Regions from separate parts of the Lysobacter capsici genome, predicted to be linked through region 1. Evidence: predicted binding sites of a transcription regulator. Region 1 holds the regulator's gene; each other region holds the start of a gene.
The links. The regulator HrcA, encoded in region 1, represses chaperone genes, less so after heat shock. The targets are predictions, from matches to a motif close to TTNGCACTCNNNNNNNNNGAGTGCNAA.

Region 1 (10,489 bases):
CCCAGTTCGCCGATCAGTTCGGTGGTCTTGGACGACAGCGACTTGGCCGCGTCGCGGCGGGCCTTGCCCAGCACGTCGGCGGCCTTGCGCCAGCCTTTGCGCGCGGTTTCGATTTCCAGGTCGAGCGTTTCCAGGCGCACGCCGGCGCCGCGCAGCATTTCCAGCTCGGCGGCGATGCCGTCGCGGGTCGCGGCCAGTTGTTCGGGTGCGATGCGGTGCTTGCGCGCCAGTTCGTGCAGGCGGCCGATCCGGCTTTCGATCTGTTCGAATGCGGACGGGTCCAGGTCGAGATCGTCGCGGACCCGGTCGAGCAGGACCAGGGCTTCGTCGATCTGGATCGCGGCGTTGTCGAGCATGCTGTCGACCTCGCCCAGGCGCGGTTCGTGCTCGGTCACGCGCTGCAGTTCGCCGCGCACCTGCTGCAGGGTGCGGGTCAGCGAGGGGCCTTCGTCGCCGCCGATGCGCGCGAACGCGGCCTCGCAGGCGGCGATCAGGCCGGCGGCGTGGGCGTGGCGGCGATGGTCGGCGGTGAGCTTGGCCAGCGCCTCGGGATCGAGCGCTTCGCGTTCGAGTTCGCGGTGCTGGTGTTCGAGCCAGCCGATCCGGTCGGAGACGTCGCCTTGCGCCATCAGCGTGTCGCGCTCGCGCAGCAGCGCGCTCCAGGCGCGCGCGGCGGCCTCGACCGCGCTGCGCGCGGCGTCGGTGCGGCCGTAGGCGTCGAGCAGGGTGAGCTGGCTGGCCTTGGCCATCAGCGCCTGGTGTTCGTGCTGGCCGTGGATTTCGACCAACCGCCCGGCCAGTTCGCCGAGCTGGCTCAGCGTTACCGGCCGGCCGTTGACCCAGGCACGCGAGCCGCCGTCGGCGCGGATCACCCGGCGGATCTGGCAGACCGGCGCGTCGCCGTCGCCGGTTTCGTCGAGTTCGTTGTCGCGCAGCCAGTCGGCGGCTTGCGGGGCGTCGTCGAGGGTGAAGTCGGCGACCAGTTCGGCGCGGTCGGCGCCGTGGCGGACCACGCCGCTGTCGGCGCGCAGGCCCGACAACAGGCCGAGGGCGTCGACCAGCAGCGACTTGCCGGCGCCGGTTTCGCCGGAGATCACGGTGAGGCCGGGTCCGAAACTGAGTTCGGCGGCGCTGACGACGGCGAATTGCTTTAGCGAGAGGTGGGCGAGCATGCGGCGGCGATTGTGCCTTGAGCGAGCGGGGCTGGGAATGGGAGCGGCGGCGGGGGCGAGCGTAGGGGCGGGGTGGATCATGGGGTGAGATTGGGGAGGAGGGTGGGCTGGCTTGGGTTTGCGGGTTGGTCCTCATTGGTTTGCCAGGGTTTGCCAGCCAGGGGCCTCGTTGGTTTTGCTGGACAGGGTCGCGTTGCTTTTGCTCGTCATTCCCGCGAAGGCGGGAATCCAGAGACTTCAGAGTCATGCCTCGGTGAAGCCCTGGATTCCCGCCTTCGCGGGAATGACGAGCCAAAGAGGAGTCGTGCCCGACAGATTGGCAACCGATCGCGTCATCCTTCTTACGATTCCCGATTCCCGATTCCCGATTCCCGATTCCCAAATCCCGACTCCCGACTCCCGACTCCCGAGCTTTTCACCAATCCCGAATCCCCAATCCCGAATCCCGGCCTCCAACCAACCCTTGCACCTTCCCCCACCGGCGCTTATATCCACACCCATGAACCGTCGCCCCGATCCCAGCCTCGACCCGCGCGCGCGCCAATTGCTGCGCACGCTGATCGGCCGCTATATCCACAGCGGCGAGCCGGTCGGGTCGCAGACCCTGGCCAAGCACGCCGGGCTGGATGTCAGCGCGGCGACCATCCGCAACATCCTAGGCGACCTGGAAGACGCCGGCCTGCTCAGCGCCCCGCACGCCTCGGCCGGGCGCATCCCGACCTCGCAGGGCTACCGCCTGTTCGTCGACTCGCTGCTGCAGGTGCGGCCGCTGCCGGAAGGCGACCTAGCGCGCCTGCGCAGCGAGCTGCCGTCGGGCACCGGCACCCAGGCCCTGCTCGGCAGCGCCTCGGAACTGCTGTCGGCGATGACCCACTTCGTCGGCGTGGTCAGCGTGCCCAAGCGTGAGCAGTTCGCGTTCCGACGCATCGATTTCGTGCCGCTCGACGCGCAGCGGGTGCTGGCGATCCTGGTGTTCGCCGATCAGGACGTGCAGAACCGCATCATCCAGACCCGCCGTCCCTACGAGGCCGGCGAGCTGGAGCGGGTCGGCAACTACCTCAATGCGCATTTCGCCGGCCGGCCGGTGTCGGAGATCCGCGACGTGCTGCTGCTGGAGCTGCGCAACGCCCAGTCCGAAATGCAGACGCTGCTGGCGCAGTCGGTCGAACTGGCCGAGCAGGTGCTGATCCCGGACAACGACGACATGGTCCTGGCTGGGCAGACCCGGCTGATGGGCGTGCAGGAACTGGCCGACCTGGACCGGCTGCGCGAGCTGTTCGAAGCCTTCGCGCGCAAGCGCGAGATCCTGCAATTGCTCGAACGCACCGTGCGCGCGCCGGGCGTGCGCATCTTCATCGGCGAGGAAACCGGGCTGGCGCCGCTGGAAGGCGTGTCGTTGGTGACCGCGCCGTACACCGCCGGCGGCCGCGTGCTCGGCGTGCTCGGGGTGATCGGACCGACCCGGATGGCCTACGACCGGGTGATCCCGGTGGTGCAGGCGGCGGCCGACGCGCTGGGTAATGCGTTCGGGGCACCCGAAGCCGAATAAGGCCGAATCTTCGCGTCCGCGGGGTAGCCCCCTGTAGGAGCGGCGCGAGCCGCGACCACGAATCCCGTCTTCCCGCGCAGGATTGAGTACGTCGATCAACCATCACGGCAAGCCCGAACCAGCGCCGGCGTGTGTGTTGGCCGAGTTTTCGCGTCTGTGGGTCGGCCCCCTGTAGGAGCGGCGCGAGCCGCGACCGCGAATCCCGTCGTCCCGCGCAGGATTGGTTACGTCGGGTAACCCTCACGGCAAGCCCAGGCCAGCGCCGGGGTGTGTGGTAGCGCGGCCGCGGCCCGCGCCGCTCCTACAGGGGCCGCCCGTCATCCACGAATCAGCCGGCCGATGCATCCAGCCTCTTGCCGCGATTGTCCCGAAACCACCCCCGCTCGCCGCAACTGAGCGCCGATCCCGCACGATCGCCGCAGATCCCGGCACTTGAATGGTCCGGCCGCGGCCCCATAGCTGGCCTGTCGCGGAAAAACCGCCAGGACCCAGCATGAGCCAAAACGACCCCAATCCCGAACTGAACCTCGACGACCAAGCCGCCGCGGCGAACGCCGAGCCGACCGAGGTCGAGAGCCTGCGCGCCGAGTTGACCCGGTTGCGCGAAGACTCGCTGCGCGAACGCGCCGAACTCGACAACCAGCGCAAGCGCGTGGCCCGCGATATCGACATGGCCCGCAAGTTCGCCAACGAGCGCCTGCTCGGCGACCTGCTGCCGGTGATCGACAGCCTGGAAGCCGGGCTGGGCGTGGCCGGCGGCGAGCCCAACGCGCTGCGCGAAGGCATGGAACTGACCCTGCGCCAGTTGCTCAAGGTCGCCGGCGACAACGGCCTGGTCGCGGTCGACCCGGTCGGCCAGCCGTTCAACCCCGAGCACCATCAGGCGATGAGCCTGGTGCCCGCGCCGGGCGTCGCGCCGAACCACGTGGTCCAGGTCTACCAAAAGGGCTGGCTGCTCAACGAGCGCCTGCTGCGTCCGGCCCTGGTCGTGGTCAGCCAGGACTGAGCCGAACCATCCAATCGCACGCGGCCGGGGCCCGATCGGCTTGGAACGGCCCGGTCCGCGAAGTTCACCAAACGTTAAAGGGCAGGGCACGGGCGCTTGAACTGCCCGGCACCGAGCCCCAGATATCGCACATCGGCGGCCTGCAGCAATCGCGCCGCCCCCAACATTGAAGCATTGAGAGAGGGAGCAACATCCATGGGCAAGATCATCGGCATCGACCTGGGCACCACCAATTCCTGCGTTTCGATCATGGAAGGCGGCAAGGCCAAGGTCATCGAAAATTCCGAAGGCGACCGCACCACGCCGTCGATCGTCGCGTTCACCAAGGACGGCGAAGTCCTGGTCGGCGCGTCGGCCAAGCGCCAGGCGGTCACCAACCCGAAGAACACCTTCTACGCGGTCAAGCGCCTGATCGGCCGCAAGATGACCGACGCCGAAGTGCAGAAGGACCTCGGCCTGGTGCCGTACGCGATCGTCCCGCACGACAACGGCGACGCCTGGGTCGCGACCCAGGACGGCAAGAAGATGGCGCCGCAGCAGATCTCGGCCGAAGTGCTGGGCAAGATGAAGAAGACCGCCGAAGCCTACCTGGGCGAGCCGGTCACCGAAGCGGTCATCACCGTGCCGGCCTACTTCAACGACAGCCAGCGCCAGGCGACCAAGGACGCGGGCAAGATCGCCGGCCTGGAAGTCAAGCGCATCATCAACGAACCCACCGCGGCCGCGCTGGCCTACGGCATGGACAAGAAGGGCGGCGATCGCAAGGTCGCGGTCTACGATCTGGGCGGCGGCACCTTCGACGTGTCGATCATCGAGATCGCCTCGGTCGACGGCGAAATGCAGGTCGAAGTGCTGTCGACCAACGGCGACACCTTCCTGGGCGGCGAAGACTTCGACAAGCGCGTCATCGACTACTTGGTCGAGGAGTTCCTCAAGGACCAGGGCATCGACCTGCGCAAGGACCCGCTGGCCCTGCAGCGCCTGAAGGACGCGGCCGAGCGCGCCAAGATCGAGCTGTCGTCCTCGCAGCAGACCGAAGTCAACCTGCCCTACGTCACCGCCGATGCGTCGGGCCCGAAGCACCTCAACATCAAGCTGACCCGCGCCAAGCTGGAGTCGCTGGTCGAGGACCTGGTCAAGAAGACGATCGAGCCGTGCCGCATCGCGCTCAACGACGCCGGCCTTCGCGCCAGCGACGTGGCCGAGGTGATCCTGGTCGGCGGTCAGACCCGCATGCCCAAGGTCAGCCAAGCCGTGGCCGAGTTCTTCGGCAAGGAACCGCGCAAGGACGTCAACCCGGATGAAGCCGTCGCCGTCGGCGCCGCGATCCAGGGCGGCGTGCTGGCCGGCGACGTCAAGGACGTGCTGCTGCTCGACGTGACCCCGCTGAGCCTGGGCATCGAAACCCTGGGCGGCGTGTTCACCAAGATCATCGAGAAGAACACCACCGTTCCGACCAAGGCCTCGCAGACCTTCTCGACCGCCGAGGACAACCAGTCCGCGGTGACCGTGCACGTGCTGCAGGGCGAGCGCGACCAGGCCCGCTTCAACAAGTCGCTGGCCCGCTTCGACCTGTCCGGCATCGAGCCCTCGCCGCGCGGCATGCCGCAGGTCGAGGTGTCGTTCGACATCGACGCCAACGGCATCATCCACGTCAGCGCCAAGGACAAGAAGACCAACAAGGAACAGAAGGTCGAGATCAAGGGCGGCTCGGGCCTGTCCGAGGAAGAGATCGCCAAGATGGTCGCCGACGCGGAAGCCAACCGCGAGGAAGACCAGAAGTTCCAGGAACTGGTGCAGGCGCGCAACCACGCCGACGGCCTAATCCACATGACCCGCAGCACGATCAAGGAAAACGGCGAGAAGTTGCCGGGCGACCAGATCGGCCGCGCCGAAGCCGCCATCTCGGAGCTGGAAACGGCGATGAAGGGCGACGACAAGGGCCAGATCGAGGCCAAGTCGAAGGCGCTGGAAGAGGCCGCGCAGTCGCTGTTCGCGGCGGCCAACGCCGGTCAGCCGGGCGAAGGCGCCCCGGCCGGCGACAGCGGCGCGTCGGCCAAGGCCGACGACGTGGTCGATGCGGAGTTCACTGAAGTGAAGGACGAGAAGAAGTAAGCCGGGAATCGGGAATGGGGAATCGGGAATGGCGGCGCGATCTGACGTGTGGTTCGCCGAGTACCCGGTTCCCTATTCTTGTATCCGTAGCGGGCGACAGTCGTCCTGACGCGTCGCCCGTTTTTGATTTAACGATTCCCGACTCCCAATTCCCGATTCCCGAACCCAGCCCATGAGCAAACGCGACTACTACGAAGTGCTGGGCGTTGCGCGCAACGCCAGCGACGACGACCTCAAGAAGGCCTATCGCCGCTGTGCGATGAAACACCACCCGGACCGCAATCCGGGCGACGCGGCCGCCGAGGCCGCGTTCAAGGAGTGCAAGGAGGCCTACGAAATCCTGGCCGACGCCAACAAGCGCCGCGCCTACGATCAGCACGGCCATGCCGCGTTCGAGCACGGCAACGGCGGCGGCGCCGGCGGCCCGGGCTTCTCGGACATGGGCGACATCTTCGGCGACATCTTCGGCAATATCTTCGGAGGTGGCGGCGGTGGCGCGCGCGGTCCGCGCCGCGGCGCCGACATCGGCTACGTGATGGAGCTGTCGCTGGAGGAAGCGGTCGGCGGGGTCGAGAAGCAGATCGAAATCCCGACCCTCGACGCCTGCGAGACCTGCAACGGCAGCGGTTCGGCCGACGGCAAGGTCGAGACCTGCGGCACCTGCAAGGGCCACGGCCAGGTGCGCATCCAGCGCGGCATCTTCTCGATGCAGCAAAGCTGCCCGCACTGCAACGGCAGCGGCAAGACCATCGCCAACCCTTGCGCCGATTGCCACGGCCAGGGCCGGGTCGAACGCACCAAGACCTTGCAGGTCAAGATTCCGGCCGGCGTCGACAACGGCGACCGCATCCGCCTGACCGGCGAAGGCGAGGCCGGCCCGACCGGTTCGCCGCCGGGCGACCTGTACGTGGAAGTGCGCGTGCGCGAGCACGAGATCTTCCAGCGCGACGGCGACGACCTGCATTGCGACGTGCCGATCCGCATCTCGCAGGCCGCGCTCGGCGACATCATCCGGGTGCCGACCCTCGGCGGCGAAGTCGAGCTGCGCATTCCCTTCGAAACCCAGAGCGGCAAGCTGTTCCGCCTGCGCGACAAGGGCGTCAAGTCGGTGCGCAGCCGCAAGACCGGCGACCTGTACTGCCGCGTCGTGGTCGAGACGCCGGTCAACCTCACCGTGGAACAACGCGAGCTTCTGGAGAAATTCGAAGCGACGTTCGTGGGTGAGGGGGCGCGAAAGCACTCGCCACGGTCCTCCACCTTTCTGGACGGGGTCAAGGGATTCTGGGATCGGATGACGTCCTGATAGCAGCGGCGTGCATCGCACGCAGCGCGTCGCGCCAGGTGCGCGACGCGTGTCCGGACAAGGGGGGCTTCGGCCCCCTTTTTCGTAGGCGGCGCATAAGTTTTTTCGCGTCCGTCGACACCGCGCGTCGGCCTCCCGGTTCGCCGCCACGCACCCGCGATCGGTACGCAGCGACGCGCGCATTTGCGGTCGCAGCGATCGCCAACTCCGGCACGCCGGGGATGTGGTAGAACGTTTTCGCGCCGACGTCGGCGCGGCGGCGCCGATCCGCGATCGCGCGGCCGTCTACCACGCAGGGAACAGGGGAAGAAAGGATGCGCATCGCGATGCAGCGGCTGTCGGCCGCGGTTTGTCTTGCACTCATCGGCAGCGCGGCGTTCGCGCAGAGCGCGCCGCCCGATCGCGCCGCCGCCGCGCCGGCCGCGGCCAATGCAACGCCCGCCGCCGCAGCGGCAGCCTCGGACGACCCGATCCGCCGGGAGCGTTCCTACCTCAGCTACACCGTGCAGGCCGACGGCAGCTACGTCGAGCAGCACGAGACCGCGTTCAAGGTGCTCGACGAACGCGCGATCGAATACGCCAAGCACGAATCGATCGGCTACAGCGCCAGCATCCAGACCCTCGACGTGGTCGAGGCCTACACCCGCAAGGCCGACGGCCGCCGCATCGACGTGCCCAAGTCGAACTTCCAGGTCGAGACCAACGACGGTCGCGAAGGCGGCGGCCCGGCATTCTCGGACGTCGCCACTACCAGTCTCGTGTTCCCCGATGTCGCGGTCGGCGACACGGTGGTGCTGAACTACCGGCTGGTCGGCAAGAAGGCGATGTTCGACGGGCATTTTTCCGACATCACCAGTTTCAGCGACACCACCTACATGGGTGATCTGCGGATCAAGATCGACCTGCCCGCCGGGCTGTGGACCCAGCAGCAGACCTTCGGCAAGCTCAAGCAGGTGCGCGACGAAACCGTCGGCGGCCGCCGCATCGTCGAGTGGACCTACCAGAACCTGAGCCCGGTCAAGCGCGACTCCGACCCGGCCACGATCTTCGAGCTCGAACGCTACAACGGCTACGCCCTGTCGACCTTCCGCAGCTACGGCGACATCGCCAAGGCCTACGGCGAGCGCGCGCTGCCCAAGGCGGTGCCGACCGCGCGGGTGCGCAAGCTCGCCGACGAAATCGCCGCCGGCAAGACCGACCAGCGCGCGGTCGCGCAGGCGCTGTACGAATGGGTGTCGACCCACATCAACTACGCCGGCAACTGCATCGGCCTGGGCGCGGTGGTGCCGCGCGACCAGGACTTCGTGCTCGACAACCGCATCGGCGACTGCAAGGACCATGCGACCTTGCTGCAGGCGCTGCTGGCGGCCAAGGGCATCGAGGCGACCCAGGCGCTGATCAACGCCGGCAACGTCTACACCCTGCCCAAGGTGCCGGTGGCCTCGAGCGTCAACCACGTGCTCAATTACCTGCCGGGCCTGGACCTGTACGTGGATGCGACCGCCAAGGGCATTCCGTTCGGCGAACTGCCGGCGCAGATCGCCGGCAAGCCGGTGCTGCGCGTCGACCGGCCTGAACTCAAGGCCGCCACGCCGGGCTTCGTCAAACTGCACAACCGCCAGCGCATGGACACCCGCCTGACCGTGCTCGAAGACGGCTCGATGAAGGGCACGGTCGAGGTCGAACTCAGCGGCATGCCGGCGATCTCGATGCGCGCGAGCCTGCGCGAACTCAGCGCCGACGATGCCAGGGACATGATCAAGAACGTGTTCAAGCGCGGCGGCCTGGAGGCGCAGGGCAGCTTCACCCAGGACGATCCCAAGCCGCTGCGCGGCGAGCATCGTTACCGCGCGCAGTTCGAGGTCAAGCAGGCCTTGCCGGTGCCGGGCGCGTTCGCGCTGGGGCCGAGTTTCTTCAGCCCGATGCCGGTTAGCGCGCTGGTCGGCAGCGGCACCGCGGAAATCGCCAAGGACGAAGGCGACGGCACCTGCGGCGGCGGAAGTTCGGAGGAAACCTATCGGATCGAATTCCCGGCGACGATGAAAGTGATCGCGGTGCCGCCGAATCTCAGCCTGGAATCGGGCGGTTCGCGCTACACCGCGACCTATACACTCAAGGGCAACGTGCTCGAAGCCAGCCGGGTGATCGAGGACGTGACCCTGGGGCCGGTGTGCACCGCCGAATACAACCGCGCCTATCAGGCGTTCGCGAAGAAAGTGCTGCCCAATCTCAAGGCGCAGCTGGTGTATCAGTAAGCCATGGCGCGCAGCTACGAATCCTTGCGGCCGTTGCTGCAACCCTGGGGCGAACTGCGCTCGCAGCCGGCGTCGCAGTGGCGCGGTGACATCGCCTTGCCGCCGACGCTGGAAGCGTTTTATCGCGAACTCGGCCCGTGGGGCGAAACGCTGGACGAGCCGGTCGGCGCGATCGGCTTGAGCCTGGATGCCGGCGGCAATCCGGTCGACATCCCGCCGCTGCACAAGCTGTGGGCGCAGCAGGCGGGGTATCGCTGGCATGGCCTGAGCGGCGAACGCTTGCCGGCGTGGAAAGACGAATGGCTGACGGTGGCGATGGAAGGCGGCAATCCTTTCATTATCGACATGCACAGCGGCCAGGTGCTGTTCGACCTCGCCGGCGGCCCATGGTCGCCGCGGCCGATCGCCGACGATCTGGCCACCGCGTTCGGCGCGATCGCCACGGTGGCCAATGCCTACACCGCGCTCGGCGAGGCCGCGTTGGACGAAGACGACGACCTGCGCCCGCAGGCGAGGGCGCAGGTGCGCGACGCGCTCGCCGATTTCCTCGACGGCGACCGGCGACGCGCCGACGCCTTGCTCGCGGCCTGGCGTTGGTACGAATAAGGAGGGTTCGATGCGCTTTGCGATGCCGTTGATCTCGCTGCTCGCCGCCGGCCTGCTGACCGGTGCGGGCAATGCACGCGCCGCTTGCCTCGGCGATACGCCGGTCGCAACGGCCAGCGCGTTTTACCGCGACCACTACAGCTTCTGGAACGATCCGCTGCCGACCCTGGAGCAGACCACTACGGCGCGATTGTTGCGCCTGTTGAAACGCGACCGGGCCTGCGCCGGCGCGGGCGAGGTCTGCGCGATCAATGCCGATCCCTGGCTCGACGCGCAGGACGGCGAGGCGCGCGATCCGCGCTTCGTCGCGCAGGGCAAGAACGTGGTGCAGGTGCGTTACCGGTTCGAGCTGGGAGGCGGACAGCCGTCGCAGCCGCAGGTGGCGCGGCTGCGGCTCGCGCGCGAAGGCGGCTGCTGGCGGGTCGACGATCTGGTCGGTCCGAACGGCGGCTCGTTGCGCGACGCGCTAGCGCGTTTCCACGA
Region 2 (10,489 bases), 1.8 Mb from region 1:
CGCGGTGCCGCTGGCCGGGTAGGTCAACGCGACCGCGCCCGAGGTGGCGCACTGCAGGGTCAGCGCGCCGCTGGCCAGGGTGACCGCTTCGCTGAAGTTCGCGACCAGGTCGCCCGCGGCCGGGAACGTGCTCGAGCCGTTGGCCGGAGTGGTGGAACTCACGCTCGGCGGGGTGTTCGGCGAGGCGCCGGTGAAGGTCTGGCCGTTGTTGCAGGCGCCGAAGGTCTGGGTCGCCGAGTTCTGCCAGGTGAACTGCGAATACGCGCTGCCGCTGCCCGACAACTGCAGCGAGGTGCCGGCCGGGGTCGAGCCCGATTCGGACACCGGCAGGTTGATGCTGGTCTTGCCCGCGGCCGGGCCGCCGCTGGCGGTGATCTGGCCTTCGTAGCTCAGGAACTGGACCACGTTGCCGCTGCCGTCGACCAGGGCGAAGCCGTCGTTGGAGCCGTTCTGGATGCCGTTGGTGGGATAGCTCAGCGTGGCGATGCGCGCGCTGCCGCTGCCGCAGGTCACCACGCTGCCGGCCGGGACCAGGTCGTTGTCGTAGCTCACCGCCGACGACGGCGAGCTGCCGTTGTACAGATAGATGCGGTAGTTGCTCAGCGTTTCGCCGGCGGTGGCGACGACTTCGATCCGCTCGCCGGTGTCGCCGGCCGAGGTGGCATCGTCGTAGTGGAATTCGTTGATGAACACCGCAGCCGAGGCCATCGACGGCAACAGCGCGGCGACGGCGAGCGAGAGGACGGCGGCGCGGCGCACGCGGGGCGTGCTTGCGAACAGCATGGAGGAACAGTCAGCGACTGACTTGCGCATCAAAACGACTCCTTGTGAGTGGCGTGGCGTCCGGCCGCATGAAAGCGCGAGGCCGGCGCAGCTCAGGCGCCCTCCCCGGGCGCACCGGTCGAGTCTAGACGCGGTTTGTGACCGCGCCGGGCATGCGCGGGCGGATGGAGAGGCGAAAGAGAGACGTTGGTCGCGGTTATGCGGGTTATCGCCGTAGATCGGTGCGCGGCGGGTGTCGGCAGGCTGCGGCGAGCTGGTTGCCGTGGCGTGGCCGGATCGTGAAACGAAGTCCAAAGTGAGGCGTAGCTTTCGCGCTCCAGACATCACGCAGAAGCAGTAGCCGCGAGGTTTCTTGTGGGAGGGAGCTTCAGCCCCGACACTTTTCGCTCAGTTCGCTTGAAGCTCCATCGCGATGGGAGACAAAAGCATCGGGGCTGAAGCTCCCTCCCACAAAAGACTTCGGGCTTGCCTCGGGAGCCGAGTGGATCGGATGACACCAGCGCACGACGAGGCGAATGCGCTCAGCCCGCGGCCTGGCCCTTGCCGCCGCCGCGCGTCTTGCCCGTGCGCAGTTCCGCCAGTTGTTCGGCCACTTCCACCAGCGGTGCCTTGGAGCGCGTCGGCGCTTCGCGGAACGCGGCGATCAGGCGCAGTTCCAGCGGGTCGTCGACCAGCAACGCGTCGGCGGCGGCGACCGAGTCCATCGCCGTGTCCAGCGACAGGCCCATCTTGCCGCGCCCGGTCGCCAGCCATTCGAACTGCACGCCGGTGACCAGGGCCAGTTCGCGCAGATGGGCCATGCTCGGGAACTTGCCCTGGGCCGCCTCCCAGTGCCCGACCGCGCTGCGCTGTACGCCCACCGCCGCACCGAGGGCGGCCTGAGACAGGCCGGCGTGACGACGTGCGAGGCGGATGCGCTGTTGGGGCGTCATATGATCGATTTGGCACTTTTATAGCGGAAAAATCGGCAAATGCTACCTATAGTCACGTAGTGAGCAATAGACGCCACACCTAGTGCGTTTCAGCTAGCGTCGTGCGCTATCGTAGCCAACAGATACAGCAAGTTATGTGATCGAACAAGTGTTGGTGATACCGAAAGTAGCCGATTCGGCCTGGGCCGCGTGTGGCAACCGTCGCAAGGACTTCGCAAGATGCTCACACGCTGATACGGACTTCGGCTGGACACGAGGTCGGTTCGGGGGACGGGCGCAGGATTGCGCCATGCGTAGGACGGCCATCTCCGTACCAAAGAGCGCGTTCCACGGGACGCGCTCTTTCTTTTTTTGCGCTGCCGGGGCCGCCGCCGGCGCGATGCGAACGACGGCCGACAGGCCGCGCGCTCAGGCCACCGGCCGCAACTGCTCGTCGAGCGAACGGGTCTTGTCGGTGACCACATCCCCGGTGTGCCGGGTGCTTTTACGTTCGATCAGCAGGATGTGGCATTCCTCGCTGGCGATCGGGTTGTGGCGCACGCCCTTGGGCACCACGAACAACTCGCCCGCACCCAGCTCGACGGTGCGGTCTTCCATCTCGATCGCCAGCCTGCCCTTGAGCACCATGAACAACTCGTCCTCGTCGGCATGGCTGTGCCAGGCCAGGGTGCCGTGGACGCGCGCGACCTTGATATAGGCATCATCGACTTCGGCGATCACCCGCGGCGACCACAGTTCGGTGAGCGTTGCGGCGATATCGGCGGGCGAGGTCACGGACGACATGCGGAATCCTGGCGAGAGCTGGGAATCCCAGTCTAGTACGCCGCATGGCACGCCGCCTGATGCGGCGTGTCCGGTCATCTGGATGCCGCAAGCGCGCCGTGGCACCGCGAGGGTCAACCCAGCGATTCGACCCACGCGCGCAGCCGGGCGTCGCGAATCTCCAGCACCTCGAACAAACCCACCGCGCGCAATGCCGGCAGCGCTTCGCGGATGTGCTGTTCGGCTTCGGCGCGCGCGGCGTCGTCGGCCCGCGGATCGCTCAAGGTGCGGGCGTTGGCCAGGAACGCGGCGACCGAGCCTTTGCGTACGGCCACGCCGTCGATCCGGGCTTCATCGAGGTGGTCGGGCAGGATGTCGTGAGCGCGCATCGGAAACTCCATCGGGACGGTCGGAAAGGTGCGTCCATGCTGGGTGGGCCAGGCCGGCTCTGCTACGTTGCCCCGGCCATTCAATCGCGCGTTCCGGCCATGTCCGACCCTTTGCTTGCTCCGGCCCGCGCCGATTCGGATGCGGGGCCGTTCGTGATCGCGGTGACCCTGGTCGCCCGCGGGGTGCGCGACACCGCGTCGCACCAGCACGCGCGCGGACAATTGCTCGGCGCCCATCGCGGCCTGCTTTGTGTCGGCACCGGGCAGGGACGCTGGCTGGTGCCGGCGACCGATGCGGTGTGGCTGCCGCCGCACGCGCCGCATTCGCTGCGCTCGCACGGCGAAGCGTTTTCCGGCTGGAGCGTGTATGTCGCGCAGGCCGATTGCGCGGCGTTGCCGGCGCAGCCGTGTGCGCTGCGGGTGTCGGCGCTGCTGCGCGAAGCGATCGCCCGAGCCGCGACCTGGCCGGCGTCGCAGCCGTTGGACCCGGCCCGGGACCGGCTGGCTCGGGTGCTGCTGGACGAGATCGTCGACTGCCATGCGCACAGCCGGGCCGGCGAACGCATCGGCCTGCCGATGCCGAGCGACCCGCGCGCGCTGCGCGTGGCCCAGGCCCTGATCGACGACCCGGCCGATCCGCGCGGTCTGGCCGAGTGGGCGGCCTACGCGCATTTGTCCCAGCGCAGCCTGAGCCGCCACTTCAGCGCCGAGACCGGCTACAGCCTGCTGCAATGGCGGCAACGCGCGCGGCTGATGCGCGCGCTGGAACGGCTGGCGGCGGGCGAACCGGTGACCACGGTCGCGCTGGAGATGGGGTACGACAGCGTCAGCGCGTTCACCGCCATGTTCCGGCGCCACCTCGGCGCCGCGCCGACCCAGTACCTCAAACCCTCGCGGGGTTGAGCCGCTGAGCCGGCCGGACGTGGCGGGCCTGGCCTGGCGTTCGACCGTGCCCAGCGTCGACCCCTTTGGCCCAGGCGTCGCTGACCTTCAATGGAGCTTTGCCCCGCGCGTGAGGCATCGGCGCCGGGAGTCCGCGTCCGGCGGCATCCGGGCGGCATCGAGAATTTCTTCGCCCCGCCCCTTGAAAGGCCGCCAGGACGCCTCATCTTCCGTCCAGTCCCGGTTCGCCCGGGCGCTTTTGTCCCCGGCGTTGGCACTCGACGGGGGCGACTGCTAAAATTCCCGTTCTTTCTCCACCCATTCAATCACTTACAGAGGGTCGCCATGAATCTCAAGCCGCTTTACGACCGCGTTGTGGTCAAGCCGATCGAAGCCGACGAAATCTCCGCCGGCGGCATCATCATCCCCGACGCCGCCAAGGAAAAGTCGACCAAGGGTGAAGTCGTCGCCGTCGGCGAAGGCAAGGCCCTGGACAACGGCAGCCTGCGCGCGCCGAAGCTCAAGGTCGGTGACAAGGTCATCTACGGCCAGTACTCGGGCAGCTCCTACAAGCAGGACGGCGTTGAGTACAAGATTTTGAAGGAAGACGACGTCCTCGCGATCGTCGGCTGATCGGGCCGGGAATCGGGAATGGGGAATAGGGAATCGTCAAAGCGCTTGCGCTGACGTCCCAGCCCCTCCGATTCCTCCCGCTTTTGCTCGTCCCATTCCCGATTCCCCATTCCCAATTCCCGGAGTTCCAAATGGCTGCCAAAGAAATTCGTTTCGGTGAGGACGCACGCGCCAAGATGGTGCGTGGCGTCAACATTCTCGCCAATGCCGTAAAGGCCACCCTCGGTCCGAAGGGCCGCAACGTCGTGCTCGAGAAGAGCTTCGGCGCGCCGACGATCACCAAGGACGGCGTGTCCGTCGCCAAGGAAATCGAACTGGCCGACAAGTTCGAGAACATGGGCGCGCAGATGGTCAAGGAAGTCGCTTCCAAGACCTCCGACAACGCCGGCGACGGCACCACCACCGCGACCGTGCTGGCGCAGGCGCTGATCCGCGAGGGCATGAAGGCGGTCGCCGCCGGCATGAACCCGATGGACCTCAAGCGCGGCATCGACAAGGCCGTGGTTGAAGCGGTCAGCGAGCTCAAGAAGCTGTCCAAGCCGTCCTCGACCAGCAAGGAAATCGCCCAGGTCGGCGCGATCTCGGCCAACTCCGACGCCGACATCGGCGACCTCATCGCCCAGGCGATGGACAAGGTCGGCAAGGAAGGCGTGATCACCGTCGAAGACGGTTCGGGCCTGGAGAACGAGCTCGACGTGGTCGAAGGCATGCAGTTCGATCGCGGCTACCTGTCGCCGTACTTCATCAACAACCAGCAGTCGATGTCGGCCGAACTGGACGACCCGTACGTGCTGCTGTACGACAAGAAGATCTCCAACGTGCGCGACCTGCTGCCCGTGCTGGAAGGCGTGGCCAAGTCCGGCAAGCCGCTGCTGATCGTCGCCGAGGAAGTCGAAGGCGAAGCGCTGGCGACCCTGGTGGTCAACACCATCCGCGGCATCGTCAAGGTCTGCGCCGTGAAGGCGCCGGGCTTCGGCGACCGTCGCAAGGCGATGCTCGAAGACATGGCCGTGCTGACCGGCGGCACCGTGATCTCCGAGGAAGTCGGCCTGCAGCTCGAGAAGGCCACGATCAAGGATCTGGGCCGCGCGAAGAAGGTGCAGGTCTCCAAGGAGAACACCACCATCATCGACGGCGCCGGCGACGGCGAGACGATCCAGTCGCGCATCAAGCAGATCAAGGCGCAGATCGAAGAGACCTCGTCGGACTACGATCGCGAGAAGCTGCAAGAGCGCGTGGCCAAGCTGGCCGGCGGCGTTGCGGTGATCAAGGTCGGCGCGTCGACCGAGATCGAGATGAAGGAAAAGAAGGCACGCGTTGAAGACGCGCTGCACGCCACCCGCGCTGCCGTGGAAGAAGGCATCGTCCCGGGCGGCGGCGTCGCGCTGCTGCGCGCCAAGGCCGCGATCAGCGGTCTGAAGGGCGCCAACGAAGACCAGAACCACGGCATCCAGATCGCCCTGCGCGCGATGGAAGCGCCGCTGCGCGAGATCGTCACCAACGCCGGCGAAGAGCCGTCGGTCATCCTGAACAAGGTCCAGGAAGGCACCGGCGCGTTCGGCTACAACGCCGCCAACGGCGAATACGGCGACATGCTCGACTTCGGCATCCTGGACCCGACCAAGGTCACCCGCACCGCGCTGCAGAACGCGGCGTCGATCGCCGGTCTGATGATCACGACCGAAGCGATGGTCGCCGAGCTGCCGAAGAAGGACGAGCCGGCGATGCCGGGCGGCGGTGGCATGGGCGGCATGGGCGGCATGGATTTCTGATCACTCGATCGCCATGAAGCAACCTAAGGAACCCCGCCGAAAGGCGGGGTTCTTTTTTGCGTTGCGTTTTGCGGCGGCGATCGCGTCGCGCCGCGCATCCGCGATTGCGGCATGAATTTCCGAGTCAGCCGATCGCCGTGGCGCGAAACGAAAACCCCGCCGAAACGCGGGGTTTTTGTGTCGACCCGGGCCGCGGCGCGCCTGGACGCGGCCACGGCGCGCGCACGCGAGCTACAAAATCGCGCCGAGCAGATCGCGATTGAACGGCCTCACGTAAGCGGCCATGTCCAGCACGGTGTAGTCCGCGCTGGCGCCGGAACGGGCGAACTGATCGATCACGCTGACGCAGCGGTCGCGTTGCCGGGACGGCAGGAAGCGCAGGATCGGCACCAGTTGGCGATGGCCGATGGTTTCCCACAGTTCCACCGCGTCCAGCCCGGCCATCCATTGCAAGGCCAGTTCGTCCGACAGGCCCAGCGCCGGATGCCCGCCGATGGTGCGGATGTTCTGCTCGCGCAATTGGCGGATGTGGCGGTGGGTGGACAGGCGGTCGTCGGTGCGCGCGTAGCCGATGTCGCCGCTGGCCGGGCCGAAGCGGGTCGGCGCGTCCTTCGCGGCGGCGCCGAAACCGAAGCCCGACAGCAGTTGCTCCTGTTCCTGCAAGTCTTCGCTGATCGTACTGAGCGTGCGCATGCGGGTGCCGCCGAGCAGCGCCTCGCACGGGAAGAAATAGCCGAAGGCGGCGAACACGCGTGCGTGCAGCGCTTCGTATTGTCCGGCCCGGCTGGGCGTGGCCAGCGCGCGGTCGACGGCGTCGACCAACTCGGGCGCGACGTCCAGGTCGGTGTCGGGATCGAGCCTCAGCACGACCTTGGGCGCGATCATCTCGTCGACCAGATGGATCGCGGTGACCTCGTTGCGCTGAAGGCGTTCGAGATCGCTGCGGAAATCCGCGGCCAAGCCGAAGCCGTTGACGCCGCCGCCGGCGTTGGCGTTGTGGATGCTGCGCGTGTGCAGTTCGTGCAGCACGCGGCTGGCGGTGGCGCTGATGGTCCAGCGCGAGGTGAACGAAACCCCGCCCGAATGCGGCGACCGCTGCGGATGCCGGTAGACCACCGGCGAACGCGGCGATCGCGCGCCGAACACGGCGTCGCCCGGAAACGGGCCGAAGCGCAGGCCGCGGTCGAGCCGGCGCGCGGCGAACAACGCCTGCACCGTCGCCAGCGGCAGCGCGGTGAACTCGTCGGGCGTGCGCACGGTGAAACCGGCCAGCCGGCTGTGCAGGTCCGCGAGCAAGTCGGGCGTTTCGTCTTCGCCGCGCAGTCCCCAATTCGCTTCGGCCGGCCGCGTGGTGGGCACGGTCGGGCGCAGCGCCGGACGCGGCGGCGTCGGTTCGATGTCGGGCTCGGGCTCGGGTTCCGGCTCAGGCTCGGGTTCCGGTTCCGGTTCCGCCGCGCGCGGCGCCGGACGCACGGTGAGCACGCCGTCCTCGCTGATCACTTCCTTGAGTTTGGTGTCGGCCTCGATCGACGGGTCCAGGCGGGCATTGCCGAAACCGAAGCGATCGGCCGGGGCCATCGCGTCCAGGCCCGCGAGTTGTTCGCGAATCTGCCGCAACGAGGTGTCCGGCGTCAGGCGCAAGACGATATCGCGATCGGGTTCGCCGGCGAATGCGATGGTGACGAGCATGCGGAGCTCTCGGTTGGGCGATGCGGCAGGCGCGGCGCGCGGCCGCTCAGTCCGGATCGATGACGAAAAAATGCACGCGCAGCCGGCCGAAGAAATCCCGATCCGGATCGGCTTCGGCCTGCACCTGGATGCGTTCGAAGGTTTGCTCGGTGCTGCCGTCGGCCCAGATCACCCCCGCATTGACCTGCAGCGCCGCGCCGTCGTCCGCCTCCCGCGCGGTGCCGCGCCGGGTGTCCACCGGCCCGGGGCGCGGCAGCGGCCCAAAGCGCGGCGTGTTGCGGGTATAGACCCGCGCGGCGATCGGGTCGAGAAACTGATGCACGTCCCAGGTGGTGATGTCGCAGGTCCACAGCTGTTGCAGCGCCTCGAGGCGGTGCGAAGGGCCGAGCCGCGCACGCATCAGATCGACGGTGATCAGGTTCGCTTCGTGCTGGAACCGGCGCACGGTGACGTTGCGAAAGCCCCAGCCGTCGGCGCGGTTGACCGCGTACAGGCGATCGACCACCGGCTCGGCGCCGGTGGCGATGCGGAAACCGAAGCCCAGCGGTTGCCGCGATCGCGCGCGGATCTGGATCGACAGCGCCGCGCCGCGGCTCACCGCGACCAGATTCGGAAATACCCGATCGGGCGCGAGCTGCGGCAGTCGCGCGTCGCTGAACATATGCAGCTGCGCGCCCCGATTGCGATGGCGGGCGTCGGCATCCTCGTCGTTGAGGCCGAAGCGGACCAACAGATCTTCGCTGTCTTGCAGCCAATCGGAGGATTGGCCTTCCAGCGCGTGGGACGCGGCCATGAATGCATGCCTCAGACGGGGTTGATCGAGAAGCTCAAGGTGGTGCCGCGCACGCTGAAGGTGGCGGTGTGGCCGTTGGGCGCGAACGCCACCGACGGGCCGTCGCGACGCGTGCCGCCGAGCGCGCGCGCGCGGATGCGCACGCGGTCGCCCACGTCCAGCGCCTGGCCATGGAAGCGCAGCGCGGACAGGTCGACGCTGCGGGTCTGACCGGCCGGGAATCCGCCGCCCGTCGGGGTCTGGCTGATCACCCGGTCACCGTCCAGGCGCTGGACAATGAAACGCAGGACGAACGCGGCGTTGTTGGCGCAGGCGATGTGCTGGACGTGCAGCTCGTGCTGGCCTGACTCTGCGGGATTCCCGGATGGATGCATGGCGGGGCGCCTCGTGCGCACAGGAGAGAAAACGGAAGGGTCGATTCGGAAAACGCCCTATCGAGCGGGACGTGAAGACGCGCCGCTGTCTACGCAGGAGCGGGCGCGCTCGACAATGCAAACGGTTTCCGCCTGGTGGACAGGCCATGCGAACTGCCGCGTATGACCGCCGCGCTGGCGACGGTGAGCCAGGCCGTCGAGAACGCGGGAAGCAATGCAGGCGCAACGAGGTTTTGTTGTGGGAGGGGCTTCAGCCCCGGCGCCTTTCGCTCGGTTCGCCACGAAGCCTCAGGCGATCTGGAACAAAAGCGTCGGGGCTGAAGCCCCTCCCACGAAGACTTCGCACTGGCGCGGCGCCTGTTTGCCTGCCGACCGATCCATCGCATCCGACCGTGTTGCATTTTCCGTTTGGTGGACAGGCCATGCGAATTGCGGCGTATGACCGCCGCGCTGGCGACGGTGAGCCAGGCCGTCGAGAACGCGGGAAGCAATGCAGTCGCAACGAGGTTTTTTTGTGGGAGGGGCTTCAGCCCCGACGCCTTTCGCTCGGTTCGCCATGAAGCCCCAGGCGATCTGGAACAAGAGCGTCGGGGCTGAAGCCCCTCCCACGGAGACTTCGCACTGGCGCGGCGCCTGCTTGCCTGCCGACCGATCCACCGCATCCGACCGTGTTGCATTCACGCTTGCGCAACGATCGCCTTCGTACCGTCGAGGCCTGATCCATCACGTCTTGGTCGCCGCGCGGCCGGCGCTGGTTGCCGCATCGCGTCGTCGTCGGACGCGTCGATGCGCGGGGGAGGCCGGTCGGCCGGATGCGTTGCGGTGCCGGAGCAACCGCGATGAAAAAAGCCACTGCCGCCTCCCGTCCGCGTCGCGTCCGCGAGCCGGGCCGGCGCGAGCCCGAGCGCCCGATCCGCGTAGTCGGCGCGCGCGAGCACAACCTCAAGAACATCAGCATCGAGATTCCCAAGCGGCTCATCGTCGTATTCACCGGCGTATCGGGCTCGGGCAAGTCCTCGCTGGTGTTCGACACCATCGCCGCCGAATCGCAGCGCCAGCTCAACGAAACCTTCAGCAGCTTCGCCCGTCATCGCCTGCCGCATTACGGCCAGCCCGATGCGGATGCCATCGAAAATCTGTCCGCGGCGATCGTGGTCGATCAAAAGCGCCTGGGCGGCACCGCGCGTTCCACCGTCGGTACGGTCACCGATATCTATGCGCTGCTGCGGCTGTTGTATTCGCGCATCGGCAAGCCTTTCGTCGGCGAATCCACGGTGTTTTCGTTCAACCATCCCGAAGGCATGTGCCCGCAATGCGACGGGCTGGGCACGACCGAGCGGGTGGACGTCGACAAACTCATCGACCGCGGCAAGTCGCTCAATCAAGGCGCGATCCGCTTTCCCGCATTGGCGGTCGGCAGCGCGCGCTGGAAGCGTTATGCGCTGTCAGGCCTGTTCGACAACGACAAGCCCCTGGGCGA
Region 3 (10,489 bases), 2.9 Mb from region 1:
TGCCAAAAGGACATCGAATTTCCGCGCGCAGCGATCGCATGCGCGCCGCGCTCACCGCAGCCCGATCTTCAACGAATACTTCACCACCGCGCCGCGGCGCGCACTGGCGCGCGGCTGGTACATCTGGATGCGATACAAACCATCGGCCGGCAGCCGCGCACTGCGCGTGTCGCTGCCTTCCAGCGGCAAGGCGAGCTGTTGCGGATCGGGCAGTACGTAATCGGCCGGCGGAAACACGTTGAGGTCGGCGTTGCGGCTGCCGCTCACCGTCACGCTCAACACCTGGCCGGCCTTGGCGGTGAGCAGATACTCGACGGTGTCGTAGCCTTTAAACGAGCCTTTGAGCGTGGTCGCGCTGTGTCCCTTGGCGAAATGCACCGGCACCTGACTGACCTTGTCGGCGGCCGAAGCGACGGGCGAGGACATCAGCAAGGACAGTGCGAGCAAAGCGGCCGAAGCGGGGCGAGCGATCATGTGCAAGTTCCATGGGGATTGGCGACGACCTTAGCCCAACCCACGCTGCGCAATCGTGAACCATGCCGATGCGGCGATATGAAATTTCTTCAGTGCCGACATTCTCTACACGCATCGCACGCAAAAAACAGTACACGGCGTCAACGCGTCAACGCCGACACATCGCGCGCTACGGCCTCACCAACTAAAGTCCGCGCCCGCCGAAGCCGTGCTTTCATCGCCGAAATCCCGCCGACAGCGACACGCTGGCGCGCGAATTGACCGAACGCTGACAACCCACCGCGATCGCCGACTATCCGCCCACGTCCCCAAACCGACGCCGATGCGATACGCGCCCGCCAAGCCCGCAGTGTTCATCGCCGCGGCCGACATCTCACCGCTCATCGCGCTCATGCGATCCAGGCACCCGTCGATATCGCCGAAACGCTGATTGACGTCGCCGTCGAACGCGGATCAGGACTGCGGCTTGCCCGTAGGCTTCGCTGGCGCAGGTGTCGCGACTGCGGCCGGCTTGGATGCGGGTTGCTGCTTAGGTTGTTGCTTGACCTGCTGCTTTGGCTGCTGCTTGGCTTGTTGCTTTGGCTGCTGTTTGGCTTGTTGCTTTGGATTCTGCTTGGCTTGTTTCTGCGGCTGCGGCTGCGGCTTCGACTGTTTCTTGGGTTGCAGCGCGGCCTGTGGCTTGGACTGCGCTGTGGGAGGTTGCGCGGTTTTTTGCGCAGGCTCCGCTACCGACTTCACCGGCGAGGCCACGGGCTTGGTTACACTTTTATTCTTGTCGCGTATCCACACGCTGAGCTGATCGCGCCGAATCTCGAACAGACCCATCGCCTCGATCAGGTCGCTGAGCTTGGGATACCCGTAATTGCGCGGATCGAACGAGGCCTGGTTGCCGACCTGCTGGCCGACCGTCGCCAATCGCGACCAACCATCGTCGCCACTGGCCGAATCGGTCGCACGCCGCAGCATCTGCACCAATCGGGTATCGCCGCGCAGGTCCTTGGCGCTGCGCGGCGGCGTGGTCGCCACCTCGTCGGCCGGCGCATCCTCGCTGGCCGGTTGGCCCAGGCCTTCGACATAGGTGAATTTCGAACACGCGTTGACGAACGGCTCCGGAGTTTTCTTTTCGCCGAAGCCATAGACCTTGACCCCGTCGGTGAGCAGACGCATCACCAGCGGGGTGAAGTCGGCATCGCTGGAGACGATCGCGAAGCCGTCGAGGTTGCGTGCGTACAACAGATCCATCGCGTCGATCACCATCGCCATGTCGGACGCGTTCTTGCCCTTGCTGTAGGCGAACTGCTGGATCGGCCGGATCGCGAACTCGTGCAGCACCGCTTCCCAGCTCTTGAGGTTCGGGCTTTTCCAGTCGCCGTAGGCGCGGCGCACGTTGGCCACGCCGTAGCGCGCCACCTCGGCCAGGATCACCTCGATCTTCGCCGCCGGCGCGTTGTCGGCATCGATCAGCAGCGCGATGCGTTTTTCTTCCGAGGCCAGGCCCATGCGCGCATTCTCCCTGCCGCCGGCCCGGATGCGGGCGGGCGTTGTCGCGGCCAGCCTAGCGCAACCGCCGCCGCGGCGCGTGGCACTGAAGATAGGCCAGCTTCATGACGGCCTAACCCCGATGCGGGACAATGGCGCGGAATCCGACGACAAGACCATCTCCCATGAGCAATCAACTCGAACAACTGCGCGCGCTGTCCACCGTCGTCGCCGACACCGGCGACATCGACGCGATCGCCCGCTTCCATCCGCAGGACGCCACCACCAACCCCTCGCTGCTGCTCAAGGCCGCCGGCCTGCCGAATTACGCGCCGTTGATCGACGCGGCCCTGCGCGGCGCCCAGGGCGACGACGAGGCCGCGCGCGTGAGCGATGCCGGTCTGCGCCTGGCGGTGGCGATCGGCGGCGAAATCCTCAAGCTGATCCCCGGCCGCGTGTCGACCGAAGTCGATGCGCGCCTGAGCTTCGACACCCAGGCCAGCCTGGCCCAGGCGCACCGCATCGTCGAGCTGTACGAGCAGGCCGGGATCGGCCGCGACCGCCTGCTGATCAAGCTCGCATCGACCTGGGAAGGCATCCGCGCCGCCGAGCAGCTCGAGCGCGAAGGCATCCACTGCAATCTCACCCTGTTGTTCTCGTTCGCCCAGGCGGTGGCCTGCGCCGAAGCCGGCGTGTACCTGATCTCGCCCTTCGTCGGCCGCATCCTCGACTGGCACCTGGCCAACGGCATGGCCAAGCCGGCGACGCCGCAGGACGACCCGGGCGTGCAATCGGTCACCCGCATCTGGGAGTACTACAAGCGCAACGGCTACCAGACCGTGGTGATGGGCGCGAGCTTCCGCAACACCGGACAGGTGCTGGCGCTGGCCGGTTGCGACCGGCTGACGATCTCGCCCGAGCTGCTCGGCGAACTCGAATCCACTCAAGCCGACGTTGAACGCGCCCTGTCCGACGACGGTCAACGCACCCAACCGGGCGAATCGCTCGGCGAAGCCGCCTTCCGCTGGCAGCACAACGAAGACGCGATGGCGACCGACAAGCTCGCCGACGGCATCCGCCGCTTCGCCGCCGACCAGCGCAAGCTCGAAGAGCAACTCGCCCAGCGCCTGCGCGGCTGAGCGCGCCGCGATGAGCAGCAACGATTCGCGCAAGCACGTCGTCATCGTCGGCGGCGGTTTCGGCGGTCTGTGGACGACGCGCGCGCTGGCTTCGGCCGATGTGCGCATCACCTTGATCGATCGCCGTAACCACCATCTGTTCCAACCGCTGCTGTACCAGGTCGCCACGGCCGGCCTGTCGGCGCCGGACATCGCCGCGCCGCTGCGGCACATCCTGCGCAAACAGGCCAACGTCGAAGTGCGGCTGGGCGAAGTGATCGGCCTGGACGCGGTCGCGCGCAACGTCTCGCTCGCCGACGGCGAGGTGATCGCTTACGACTACCTGCTGCTGGCCAGCGGCGCGACCCACGCCTATTTCGGTCACGACGAATGGGCGCAGCACGCGCCGGGCCTGAAGACGCTCGACGACGCGCTGCACATCCGCCGCCGCGTGCTGACCGCGTTCGAACGCGCCGAAGCCGCGGACGACGAGGCCGAGCGCGCGGCGTGGCTGCATTTCGCCGTGGTCGGCGGCGGCCCGACCGGGGTCGAACTCGCCGGCACCCTGGCCGAGATCGCGCACAAGACCCTGCGCCGCGAATTCCGCCGCATCGATCCGTCGCAAGCGAAGGTCCGATTGATCGAAGCCGGGCCGCGCGTGCTCGCGAGCTTTCCCGAGTCGCTGTCGGAAAAAGCCCGCGTGCAATTGCAGCGGCTCGGCGTGGAAGTCGTCACCGGCACGCCGGTCGGCGCGATCGGACGCGACGGCTACAGCCTCGGCGCCGAGTTCGTGCCCGCGCGCACCGTGCTGTGGGCGGCCGGTGTCGCCGCCTCGCCGCTGGGCGCGCTGCTCGACGCGCCGCGCGACCGTGCCGGCCGGGTGCGGGTCGAACCCGACCTGACCGTGCCCGGCTATCCGGACATCTTCGTCGCCGGCGACCTGGCGAGCATCCAGCAAGCCAACGGCCAGCCGGTGCCGGGCGTCGCGCCGGGCGCCAAGCAGATGGGCAGCTACGTCGCCCGTGCGATCCGCGCGCGCCTGAGCGGCCGCACCATCGGCCCTTTCCGCTACGTCGACTACGGCAACCTCGCCACCATCGGCCGCCGCGCCGCGGTGGTCGACCTGCGCGGCTTCAAGTTCTCCGGCTTCCTGGCCTGGGCGTTCTGGCTGGCCGCGCACGTGTTCTTCCTGATCGGCTTTCGCAACCGTTTGATCGTGATGCTCAACTGGTCGTGGGCGTATTTCACCTACCAGCGGCATGCGCGGATCATTTTTGGTGGCGGCAACGAAGACGGCGGTGCCAAGGACGACAACGCCGGTTGAGCCGTGCAGGACTCACCGCAACGACGAAGGGCGCCTCGCGGCGCCCTTCGTTTTTCAGCGATTGCGAAGGCATCGCCGATCGGCCGGGCCGATCGATCAGGTATACCCGTCGAAGTAGAACGCCGTGGCCTGCACGTTCTTGGTCGCGCCGGTGTCCAGATCGGTGATGGTCACGCGCAAGGTGGCCTCGCCGTCGCCCTGGGTTTCGGTGCTGATGAGCTTCTCGCAGTAAGACTGATTGCCGCAACCGGCCGGCACCGTGTTGGTCTCCAGGTCGCGCCAGGCGTAGGAATAATTGCCCGCGCCCAGGCCGGCGACCTGGAACAGCGCCGTGGTCGGATTGGTCGCGCCGCCCGGCCGCCACACCGAGGTGCAGGTGAAGGCCTCGGGTACGTCGAGTGCATAGGTGTCGACGAAGCAGGTCACCACCGCATTGCTCATGTCGCCCGCTCGTGCCGGCTGGCTGTGCGCCAGCCCCAGAACCGAAATCAACGCGCCTACCGCCCATAGCTTGTTGGCTTGCATACACCCTCCATTGGTCTGCGTGACGCGGGCCGCGGTCGGCCCGCGCGATTCGAGAAACCGCCGGTCCCGGCGGCTTCGAGCGCGAGTCTAGACAGGCCCGCGGGGACGCGGACGCACGGCGCGCCAAGCGTATGCAGGAGTGCGATGCGGCTTCCACTTTATCTCGATGCGCAGCACGTCCTGGCTAGATTGCATCGCACGTGCAGCATGCCGGCCATCGTCGGGCGCACGCCGATCGCACCGGCCGATGACGGTCCGGACGCAGACTCAGTGCCGATCGATCCGACACAGAAAACAGCCGAACCGCGCGTTGTGCGCCATCACGCTGACCACGCCGTCGATCGCGAACAGCGACTGCAGTTCGTCCTGCGCCGCCGCGCCCTCGACCGCGCGCGCATCGCGCATCCAGCCGTCGCGGTCGTAGGCGCGCAGCGACAGATACCGGGTCGCCAGGATAGGCGGCAGTTCGTTGCGATACGTCGGCGCCTGCAGCGCGGCCTCGCGCACGAAGATCGGACCGCTGGCGCGGTACGGCCCCAGCGCATGGTGTTCGTACGGCAGCAGCAACAGCGTCTCGCCGACCGCGGCGTCGGTCAGCGACACCCGGCAGGGATAGCCGCGCGGCGAATCGGCGACGACACGGCGCATGTCGTGGGCGCGCAGGCGGTCGTCGTCGAGCGCGAACAAGGGGCGGAACGGTTCGGGCGACAGGCCGCTGATGCGATAGGCGTTCATGGGCGACTCCAGGCGAAGGCTCGATGCCACGATAGCCAGCGCTCGGCGCGCTCGATATCCGGATCTTGCCGCGGCCGCATTCGCCGATACTTCGCCGATACGCCGCCTCCGGGCCAGTCGATCGGACAAAAAAAAACGGCCCGGTGTCCCGGGCCGTTGGATCGCATCGCGTCATTCGCCGCTGGATTACGCCGCGAACAGACCGCGCATCTTCTTCAGCGCGTTGGCTTCGATCTGGCGGATGCGTTCGGCGCTGACGCCGTATTCGTCGGCCAGTTCCTGCAGGGTGATCTTGCTGTCGTCGTCGAGCCAGCGGCGCTTGATGATGTCGCGCGAACGCGCATCCAGGCCGGACAGACCTTCGCGCAGCAGACCCAGCTTGCTGTCTTCTTCGTCTTCGCGCTCGTAGGACTGCGACGGGTCTTCCTCGGCGGCGCGCAGGTAGGCGGCCGGCGACGGCGGCGCGTGATCGTCGTCCTCGTCGGACGGCGCGTCGAAGCCGATGTCGCGACCGGACAGGCGCGATTCCATCTCGAGCACTTCGCGCTCGGAGACATTGAGGTCCTTGGCGACCTGGCTCACCTCTTCGGCGTTCATCCAGCCCAGGCGCTTCTTGCTCTTGCGCAGGTTGAAGAACAGCTTGCGCTGCGCCTTGGTCGTGGCGACCTTGACGATGCGCCAGTTCTTGAGGATGAACTCGTGCATCTCGGCGCGGATCCAATGCACCGCGAACGAGACCAGACGGACGCCCTGATCGGGGTCGAAGCGCTTGACCGCCTTCATCAGGCCGATGTTGCCTTCCTGGATGAGGTCGCCGATCTGCAGGCCATAGCCGTTGTAGCCGCGGGCCACGTGGACCACGAAGCGCAGATGCGAATGGACGAGTTCACGGGCCGCGTCGAGGTCTTCGCCTTCGCGAAAACGGCGGGCCAGGGCCTGCTCGTCCTCGGCGGTCAGCACCGGGATCTGATGCACCGCGCCGATATACGCGTCCAGCGAACCGAGCGCGCTGGGCACAGGCAGGTTGTTGGTGACGAGAGCAGCGGATTGGGCAATAGAGGTCATGGGCGTCATCTTAGCAGTCGGCATATAGGACTGCTAAAGGGGGAAAAGGTTCCGCTGTGTTGCGGGATTGGAACGCACGAACGCGATCGTGGGGTGTCTCTCGCATTCGCCAGAACGGGCCTTGGCCGAAATTCCGGTCAAAACCACGAGATCGAGTCGAAAATTCAACAACATCAACATGTTACAAAATACAGCCAGAGGGGCTTTGTGAATCTTTCGGCATCCCGGCCGAATCTGGCGTGCGTTATTCGGCACTGCCGGGCATCCAACTCGGCGGTTTATTGCCAATTTGAGCCGAATCCCTTTATCGGCGGTTACGCCAGCGGTTTTTCGCGGCATGCCGGCGAGCGGGATAACTATTTGAACCTTATGAATTAAAAGATTATTAAGAACGGGCGTCACAGCCGCTCTACCAGCCCTTCGCAGGCTCCCGGCCGTCATCTATCACGACCAAGATCGACCGCAAAACCGGGCCGTTTCCGGCATCTTCCAGGTTGCCCGATCGACGCCAAAGGCAACAATTAGCGTTCGATCGCCTTCATTTCGCCGACGAAGCGCGCCGTTATGTTCTGCGGCCGGGTAATGGCACTGCCTATGACCACGAAATCCGCGCCGAGTTGCAGCGCACGAGCAGCTTGCCGCGGCGTGTCGATACCGCCTTCAGCCACCAGCAGGCAACCGTCCACGGCCCGGCGCATGCGGCGGAACGCGGCGAAGTCGTCGTCCGACAGACGCTGGCCCCGGGTGGCCTCGGTATGGCCGAAGGCCGCGCTGGACACGCAGTCGAAACCCAGCGCCTGCGCCCGCAGCGCCTCGACCGTGGTCGCGACTTCGGCCATCAGCCGCAAGCCCGGATGGCGCTTGCGGATCGCGGCGTGGAAGTCGCCTAGGCGCTGGCCGCCCGGGCGGCGGCGATCGCTCGCGTCCAGGCCGGCCATGTCGGCGCCGGCCTGCGCCACCTGGTCGATCTCCGCCAGGGTCGGGGTCAGCGCGATCTCGCAATCCGGATAGACCTGGGTGAGCACGCCGATCAGCGGCGCGTCCACGGCGGCACGGATCCGGGCGATGTCGTTCGCGCCGTTGGCCAGCACCCCGCAGGCGCCGCCCTCGATCGCCGCGCGCGCCATCGCCGGCATGCAGCCGTGCAGGGGTTCGCCGGGCAAGGCCTGGCACGAGACCACCAACCCGCCGCGCAGGCGTTCGAACAGGCGGTTCATCGCTCGGCGTCACGCACCGGCGGCAGCGGCGCGTCGTTGAGCAGGCGCGCATCGAGGATCTCCCACCAGCGATCCTGCTCGATCCTGCGCTGTTCCCAGGCCGGGTCGCGGGACCGACGCGATACCTCGCCGCGGTAGTCGCCCCACCCCGCCTCGTCGGCGAACGAAATCCAATGCTCCAGGGTGTGGACGCCCGGCCCGACCGTGCATACGTACCAGCGCGGATCGCGGGCCATGTCCAGGCCGTCGTAGAACCAGCGTTCGCGCTCGCCGACCCAGCGCCAGAACGCGGGCAGGTCGGCGCGCGCGGCGGCGGTCGGGCGGAAGGTGTAGATCAGATGCAGCATGTCGGCTCCACGCGTATGGATTACAGGAACGCTTGCCAGGCCGGGCCCAGGTGCGCGCCCAGCTCGCGACGATGACGCTCGGCGAAGCGCCGGTTGTGCCGATGTACCGCGATCGGATCGAGCGCGCGATCGGTCAGCAGCACCGCCGCGGCCAGCGGCTCGATACGCGCGCCGCGCCCGGCTTTCGCGTGCAGGGCCGAGGTCGACAAGCGCAGTTCGCCGAGTCCTTGACGCGCGGCGTAGTCGATCGGTTCGTAGCAAGTCAGGACGAAGTAGCGGAAATCGCGATCGTCCAGGTCGTAGTCGCAACCGAAGTAGCGCACGTGCAGCGCGCGTCCGAAGCGATAGCACACGCACACCGCAAGGATGCGTTGCTCGCGCCGTGCGACGAACGCGATCGACGACGCCAGCAGCCCGGCGCGGCGCTGTCCATCGAACAATGACTGCATCCACGCCCCGCCCTGCGCGCTGCCATGGCGGGCGCGGTTGCGTGCGATCAGCTCCGCCGCCACCGCCTGATTGGCCGCATCGATCCGGCCGCACTCGACCCGATTGCCGCATCGCGCGAACGCCGCGATCTCCGACTTGCACTGCCCGCGATCGTGCGCATTCCATCGTGCCATCAGTCCGGCCAGACCATCGGTCGGAACGTCCATGTTCGCCTCGGCCGAATGCAGCAACACGCTGGCGCCGGCGGTCTGCGCAAGCTCCTGCGCCGCCGCCAACGGCATGTAAGGCATCACCACGCCGGCAAGACCGCGCTCGCGCGCTTGCTCGTTCATCGACTGCAGCAGGCGCCGCACCACCTGCGGCCGACGGCGGCCACGGATGGCCGCGATCTCGTTGTGAGTCGAACGCCGCCCGCCGCCCCAGACGAAGCCGCGCGTCCACGGGCCGCGAACATCGGCGAAAAAAGCGCCGAGTTCGAACAGCCCGTCATCGCGTCCGCCGTCCCACAGCGGGCATGCGGCCAGCAATCCGGCCGGACTCCAGACCGCAAGCACCTCGCACGCGCCCAGGGCATGATCCAGCCCGGCCAGCCAGGCGTGGCTGTTGTAGAAATTCCGATCGCCGACCAGCGCATCCCATTCGTGCTCGTCGACGGCGGCGACGCCGCGATACACCGACACCTTCAGCGTCTCATCCGCCGAGCCGCCGCATTCGACCCGCGACTGACGCAGACAAGCACGCACGGCCTCAAGCCTTGCGCGCGAGAATCAGCGCCGCATGCGGACGGTCCAGATAGGCGCGCAGCAACGGCGCCGCCGCGGACGGGGCGGACGCGGTACTCGGATCGCGCCAGACCAGATCGATCATGCCGGCCTCGCGCAACGCCGTCTCCAGCGCCGCGCGCGACCAGTACCACGCATGCACGCTCGCCTGATAGCGGCCGTGGCACAGCTCCAGGCGGATGCGCGCGCCGTCCGTGCGGGGCGCTCGATCGTTGTCGTCGTCGGGAATCAAACGGAAACCATAGGCCTGGTAATAGTCCGGATCGGGCTGATAGTCCGGATGGATCGGCAACGCGACCAGCCGCCCGCCGGGACGCAACAGGCCGGCGAGCGCGCCGCACATCTGCCCCAACTCCCGCACGCTGGTGGCGTAAGGCAATACGTAGACGCTGAGCACCACATCGAAACGGCCGGCGAAACGCGGCTGCAGTTCGGATACGAACTCGATGTCCAATCCCTCTTTCTCGGCTCGGCGCCGGGCGTAACCGAGCATGCCGTCGGCCAGGTCGTAGCCGACCACCGATCGAGCGCCGCTGCGCTTGAGAAGGCGCGAATACAGACCGCTGCCGCAACCGAAGTCGAGCACGTCCAGGCCGCGCAAGTCGCCGAGCGCGGCGACCACGCTCGGCGTCTCGATGTCGTGGCGAAACGGCCAGCTCGCCATGTCTTCGTACAACCCGGCCAGCTCATCGAATTGCGCGGCGACTTCCTTGCTCATCGGGCTCTCCCGGCGACGACGGATCGTCTTGTTCGAGGCATGAGTTAGGCAAATCCGAGCGCGCGCGGTCGCGCCGGCAATCACGTTTCCCGCGCGGCGCGGCTAACCGATGCTCACACTGGGACGGCGATCGTGCATGGCGCCGCAGCGGCCGCCGGGTGCGTTCAAATCTGCAACAACGCACGCGGCCGCAGGCGTCCAGAAACGAACAGGCCGGCTAGCGCCGGCCTATTCGTGACTATCGATCGCGCTCGC

Region 2: the regulator HrcA is predicted to act here: its motif matches at 4,020-4,046, upstream of KME82_RS04045 (co-chaperone GroES).
Region 3: the regulator HrcA is predicted to act here: its motif matches at 6,731-6,757, upstream of rpoH (RNA polymerase sigma factor RpoH).

Annotation. Positions count from the first base shown of each region.
Region 1 is NZ_CP076103.1:2,761,995-2,772,483, forward strand. Features, by position in the region: gene recN (DNA repair protein RecN) at 1-1,172, opposite strand, end outside; gene hrcA (heat-inducible transcriptional repressor HrcA) at 1,672-2,721, shown strand; gene grpE (nucleotide exchange factor GrpE) at 3,215-3,727, shown strand; gene dnaK (molecular chaperone DnaK) at 3,923-5,842, shown strand; gene dnaJ (molecular chaperone DnaJ) at 6,015-7,145, shown strand; gene KME82_RS11860 (DUF3857 domain-containing transglutaminase family protein) at 7,460-9,400, shown strand; gene KME82_RS11865 (hypothetical protein) at 9,404-10,006, shown strand; gene KME82_RS11870 (DUF3828 domain-containing protein) at 10,017-10,489, shown strand, end outside.
Region 2 is NZ_CP076103.1:985,145-995,633, forward strand. Features, by position in the region: gene KME82_RS04020 (endonuclease) at 1-708, opposite strand, end outside; gene KME82_RS04025 (helix-turn-helix domain-containing protein) at 1,305-1,715, opposite strand; gene KME82_RS04030 (cupin domain-containing protein) at 2,124-2,498, opposite strand; gene KME82_RS04035 (hypothetical protein) at 2,612-2,866, opposite strand; gene KME82_RS04040 (AraC family transcriptional regulator) at 2,966-3,769, shown strand; gene KME82_RS04045 (co-chaperone GroES) at 4,094-4,381, shown strand; gene groL (chaperonin GroEL) at 4,513-6,153, shown strand; gene KME82_RS04055 (hypothetical protein) at 6,385-7,842, opposite strand; gene KME82_RS04060 (hypothetical protein) at 7,889-8,635, opposite strand; gene KME82_RS04065 (hypothetical protein) at 8,647-9,009, opposite strand; gene KME82_RS26990 (DUF6053 domain-containing protein) at 9,224-9,451, shown strand; partial or broken gene KME82_RS26995 (DUF6053 domain-containing protein) at 9,500-9,622, shown strand; gene KME82_RS04070 (ATP-binding cassette domain-containing protein) at 9,849-10,489, shown strand, end outside.
Region 3 is NZ_CP076103.1:5,615,564-5,626,052, forward strand. Features, by position in the region: gene KME82_RS23430 (g-type lysozyme inhibitor) at 52-474, opposite strand; partial or broken gene KME82_RS23435 (NYN domain-containing protein) at 1,150-1,974, opposite strand; gene tal (transaldolase) at 2,139-3,092, shown strand; gene KME82_RS23445 (NAD(P)/FAD-dependent oxidoreductase) at 3,103-4,395, shown strand; gene KME82_RS23450 (hypothetical protein) at 4,492-4,920, opposite strand; gene KME82_RS23455 (DUF1203 domain-containing protein) at 5,188-5,655, opposite strand; gene rpoH (RNA polymerase sigma factor RpoH) at 5,842-6,720, opposite strand; gene KME82_RS23465 (N-acetylmannosamine-6-phosphate 2-epimerase) at 7,242-7,937, opposite strand; gene KME82_RS23470 (hypothetical protein) at 7,934-8,284, opposite strand; gene KME82_RS23475 (peptidogalycan biosysnthesis protein) at 8,305-9,477, opposite strand; gene KME82_RS23480 (class I SAM-dependent methyltransferase) at 9,482-10,234, opposite strand.